DNA from 2 places in the Streptomyces luteogriseus genome. Region 1 is predicted to be linked to the other one. Evidence: riboswitches for the same ligand, from Rfam matches in the RefSeq annotation. Region 1 holds a riboswitch; the other holds the start of a gene.

Region 1 (2,448 bases):
GGAGCTGTTCCAGCCCTCGACGACGAAGGAGAGCACGCCGACGCGCGGCGCGTCGTCCCCGAAGAGGGACAGGAACCGCACCTGGGGAACGTCGGCGAGACCCTCCCGCACGGTGCGGACCAGGTACTGCTCACGGGCCGCCAGGGTGTCGAAGCCGGCCTCGGTCAGTGCCGTGCAGGCCGATGCGAGGGCGTAGGCGCCGATGACGTTGGGCGAACCGGCCTCGTGACGGGCGGCGCTGTCGTGCCACTCCACGTCCACTCCCCCGTCCTCCCGCCGGACGACCTTGCGGCTGGCCCCGCCGCCCGCGAGGTACGGATCGGCCGCGCGCAGCCAGTCGGCCCGCCCGGCCAGCACACCCGAGCCGAAGGGCGCGTACAGCTTGTGCCCGGAGAAGGCGACCCAGTCGACGTCGAGGCCGGCGACGGACACCTCGTGGTGCGGGGCCAGCTGCGCGGCGTCCAGCACGATCCGCGCACCGTGGGCGTGCGCGGCCGCCGCGAGCTCCCGTACGGGCCACAGCTCACCGGTCACGTTCGAGGCGCCGGTGACGCACACGAGGGCCGGCCCGTAGGGGTCGCGGTCGGCGAGGGCGCGCTCCAGGGTCTCGACGGCCTCGCGGTGGCTGCGCGGGGCGTCGAGGTAGGTGACCTGGGCACTGCGCCACGGCAGCAGCGAGGCGTGGTGCTCGGTTTCGAAGACGAAGACCCGGCAGTCGGCGGGGAGCGCGGCGGCCAGGAGGTTGAGGGAGTCGGTGGTCGACCGGGTGAACACGACCTGGTCGTCCTCGCGGCAGTCGAGGAACTCCGCGACGGTCCGGCGGGCGTTCTCGAACAGGTCGGTGGAGAGCTGGGAGAGGTACCCGGCGCCGCGGTGGACGCTGCCGTAATAGGGCGCGTAGGCGGCGACGTCGTCCCAGACCCGCTGGAGCGCCGGAGCGCTGGCGGCGTAGTCGAGGGCGGCGTAGGTGACCTCGCCACCGGTCACGAGCGGCACGGTGACATCCCGGCCCAGAACGGGCAGCGGGGCACAAACGGACGGGGTGGCGGCAACGGTGGAGACGGACATGGTGAACTCCCGTGAAGGCAGATGGAATCCGCCCGCGAGCCGGTACGGCTACCAGCGGGGGTGAAGGAAAGAGGGATGCGGAGGCGGGGCTCTGCGGCCCTATCGCATTCGCTGATTCACGGGAGAACTCCTCGAGGACCAGGACCCCTGGCCCCACACTTTTCAAAAGCGTGCGAGGGGTCCGCGCTTGCCACAGACCTCGCTGCCTGCGGCCCGGTCTTCACCCGGGGCACCCCGCCACGGACGGAGGGTTGCCGGACAGTCGGCCGGGGCCTCATGACTGTCACTCATGACCTGGTCAGGAACGTACGCGAAAAGATCGGCGCCCCGCAACCCGAGTCCGGATCGCGGGACGCCGTCCGTGGTTCCCTACCTGTTGCTGGCGGCGACCCAGCGCTCCAGCGTGCGCTTGGCCGCGCCCGAGTCGATCGACTCGGCCGCCTTCACCATCCCGGCGCGGATCTGCTCGGCCAGCGGCGCTCGCGTCGGCTCCAGGGCCACCAGGGCCGCCGCCGAGTTCAGCACCACCGCGTCCCGCACCGGGCCGGTCTCCCCGTCCAGGAGCCGCCGCGCGACCTCCGCGTTGTACGAGGCGTCCGCGCCGCGCAGCGCCTCCACGGGGACCAGTTCGAGGCCCACGTCACGCGGGTCGAAGGCCTCCTCGGTCACCTCACCGTCCCGGACGATCCACACCCGGGAGGTGGCCGTGGTGGTCAGCTCGTCCAGACCGTCGTCGCCCCGGAAGACCAGGGAGGAGTTGCCGCGCTCGGCGAAGACGCCCGCGACGATCGGCGCCATGCGGGGATCCGCGACACCGACGGCCTGGGCGCGGACCCGGGCCGGGTTGGTGAGCGGGCCGAGGGCGTTGAACACCGTGCGGATGCCCAACTGGCCGCGTGCGGCGCCCGCGTGCCGCAGCGCGGGGTGGAACTTCACCGCGAAGCAGAAGGTGATCCCGGCCTCCTCGGCGACCTCCGTGACCCGGTGCAGGGGCAGCTCGAGGTTGACGCCGAGCTTCTCCAGCACGTCGGAGGCCCCGGACGCCGAGGACGCGGCGCGGTTGCCGTGCTTGACGACCTTCGCGCCGGTGCCGGCGACCACGATCGAGGACATCGTGGAGATGTTGACCGTCTTCGCGCCGTCGCCGCCCGTGCCGACGATGTCGACCGTCGCCCCGGGCACCTCGATCACGTTGGCGTGCTCGTACATCGTGCGGACGAGGCCGTTGATCTCCTCGACGGTCTCGCCCTTGGCGCGCAGGGCCACGACGAACCCGGCGATCTGTGCCTCGGTCGCCTCGCCGCGCATGATCCGGTCCATCGCCCAGGCGGTGTCGTCGGCGCTCAGGTGCCTGCCGTCCAGCAGGCCGTTCAACAGCAG
Region 2 (2,448 bases), 1.6 Mb from region 1:
GCGATGTCCACCATCGGCGGACGCTCCTCGGTGTCCACGGAGTACGTCCGCGGCTCGAAGCCGTCCGCGCCCCGCTCGAACTGCGTCAGGGAGGGCCGCATCAGATGCCCGCGGGCCAGCCGCAGCTGGGCCGTGCGGTAGATCGCGGCGGCCATCCGGCCCAGCGCCTGCCCGTCCTGGTGCCGGTGCTTGCGCACGCCGACGTCGACCTGGGCGAGGGCGTCCAGGCCCGCCAGGTGCAGGGCGTCGACCAGCATGCCCAGCTCCACGCCGTACCCGACGGGGAACGGCAGCTGCTCCAGCAGGGAGCGGCGGGCCGCGTACTCGCCGCCGAGCGGCTGCACGAAGCCGGCCAGCTGCGGCCAGTGCATGTTGAGCAGCGGGCGTGCCATCAGCTCGGTGACCCGGCCGCCCTGCCCCGCGGCGCCGGCGAGGGGGCGGTCGTACATGGCCTTCACCAGGTCCACGTCCGGGTCCGTGAGCAGCGGGCCCACGATCCCCGAGACGAAGTCGGACGAGAAGTCCCTCAGGTCCGCGTCGACGAAGCAGACGATGTCCCCGTGGGTGACGAGCAGCGAGCGCCACAGCACCTCGCCCTTGCCGGGCACGGCGGGCAGGTGCGGGAGTATCCCGTCCCGGTGCACCACCCGCGCGCCCGCGGCGGCGGCCACCTCGGACGTGCGGTCGGTCGACCCCGAGTCGACGACGACCAGCTCGTCGACGAGTGGGACCTGCCGCATCAGGTCGTGGCGGATGACGGAGACGATGTCGCCGACCGTCGCCTCCTCGTTGAGGGCGGGCAGCACCACGCTGACCGTCTGGCCGGTGCGCTGCTTGGCGGCCAGGATCCGGTGGAGCGGGCGCTCGGTCGCGGACCAGGAACGGGTGCTCAGCCAGCGCTCGACTTCTTCCAGCACCGTGGCGGCTCCTCTGCGTACTCTCGGCGGGACGGACTGTGATCCATCTCGCGGTTCGGACGACTATCTCAACTGTCCTGGTCGTCGGTTACAGTCTTGAACAACGCGGATGACCATCGCATGTCCGGGGTCACCCGCCGCCTACAACCACATACAGCTCATCCAGAGGGGCAGAGGGATACGGCCCGATGAAGCCCCGGCAACCCTCCAGCCGATACTCGTAGGTCACTGTCGACCGCTCCGCGAGGTCCCGGCTCGGGAAGGTGCCAAATCCGTCTCACGGCGAGATGCGTCGTGAGGAAGATGAGGAAGGGCCTCGCCTCACATGGCTGTGCAGACTGTTGCAAGCACCACTGACTCCACCGTAGACCTCGGTCCCGCCGCGGCGCTGAGCTGCCGCGAGTGCGGTCACCGCGTCCCCCTCGGACCGGTCTTCGCGTGCCAGGAGTGTTTCGGCCCGCTGGAGATCGCCTACGACTTCTCGGCCTACGACACCGAAGAGCTCCGCAAGCGCATCGAAGCGGGACCCGCGAACATCTGGCGCTACGCCCCGCTGCTGCCGGTCCCGGCCGACGTCGCGGACAAGCCGAACATCAACCCCGGCTGGACCAAGCTCGTCAAGGCCGACAACCTCGCGCGCGAGCTGGGCGTCGACGCCGGCAAGCTGTTCGTGAAGGACGACTCCGGCAACCCGACGCACTCCTTCAAGGACCGCGTCGTCGCGCAGGCCCTGGAGGCCGCCCGCGCCTTCGGCTTCACCACGCTCTCCTGCTCCTCCACCGGCAACCTCGCCGGTGCGGTGGGCGCCGCCGCGGCCCGCGCCGGCTTCCGCTCGTGCGTGTTCATCCCGCACGACCTGGAGCAGGGCAAGGTCGTCATGGCCGCGGTCTACGGCGGCGAGCTCGTCGGGATCGAGGGCAACTACGACGACGTGAACCGCTTCTGCTCCGAGCTGATCGGCGACCCGGCGGGCGAGGGCTGGGGCTTCGTCAACGTCAACCTCCGGCCGTACTACGCGGAGGGCTCCAAGACCCTCGCGTACGAGATCTGCGAGCAGCTCGGCTGGCGGCTGCCGGACCAGCTGGTGGTGCCCATCGCCTCCGGCTCGCAGCTGACGAAGATCGACAAGGGTCTTCAGGAGCTGATCAAGCTCGGTCTGGTCGAGGACAAGCCCTACAAGATCTTCGGTGCGCAGGCCGAGGGCTGCTCGCCGGTGTCCGTCGCCTACAAGGCCGGGCACGACGTCGTCCGCCCGCAGAAGCCGAACACCATCGCCAAGTCGCTGGCCATCGGCAACCCGGCGGACGGGCCCTACGTGCTGGACATCGCGCGGCGGACCGGCGGTGCGGTGGAGGACGTGAACGACGAGCAGGTCGTCGACGCGATCAAGATCCTCGCGCGCACCGAGGGGATCTTCGCGGAGACCGCCGGTGGTGTGACGGTGGGCGTGACGAAGAAGCTGCTGGAGAACGGGCTGCTCGACCCGTCGAAGTCGATCGTCGTTCTGAACACCGGTGATGGTCTGAAGACG

What was found. A riboswitch is a leader RNA that binds a small molecule or an ion and turns the genes downstream of it on or off. The one in region 1 is predicted to bind S-adenosylmethionine.
Region 2: it holds a riboswitch for S-adenosylmethionine, as region 1 does, so the genes downstream of both, thrC (threonine synthase) here and BJ965_RS28285 (aminotransferase class V-fold PLP-dependent enzyme) in region 1, are expected to answer to the same signal.

The regions. Positions count from the first base shown of each region.
Region 1 covers NZ_JACHMS010000001.1:6,359,725-6,362,172, reverse strand. Annotated here, with positions in the region: gene BJ965_RS28285 (aminotransferase class V-fold PLP-dependent enzyme) at 1-1,068, opposite strand, end outside; SAM riboswitch class IV at 1,247-1,363, opposite strand; gene trpD (anthranilate phosphoribosyltransferase) at 1,438-2,448, opposite strand, start outside.
Region 2 covers NZ_JACHMS010000001.1:4,735,854-4,738,301, forward strand. Annotated here, with positions in the region: gene BJ965_RS21020 (glucosyl-3-phosphoglycerate synthase) at 1-917, opposite strand, end outside; SAM riboswitch class I at 1,073-1,227, shown strand; gene thrC (threonine synthase) at 1,243-2,448, shown strand, end outside.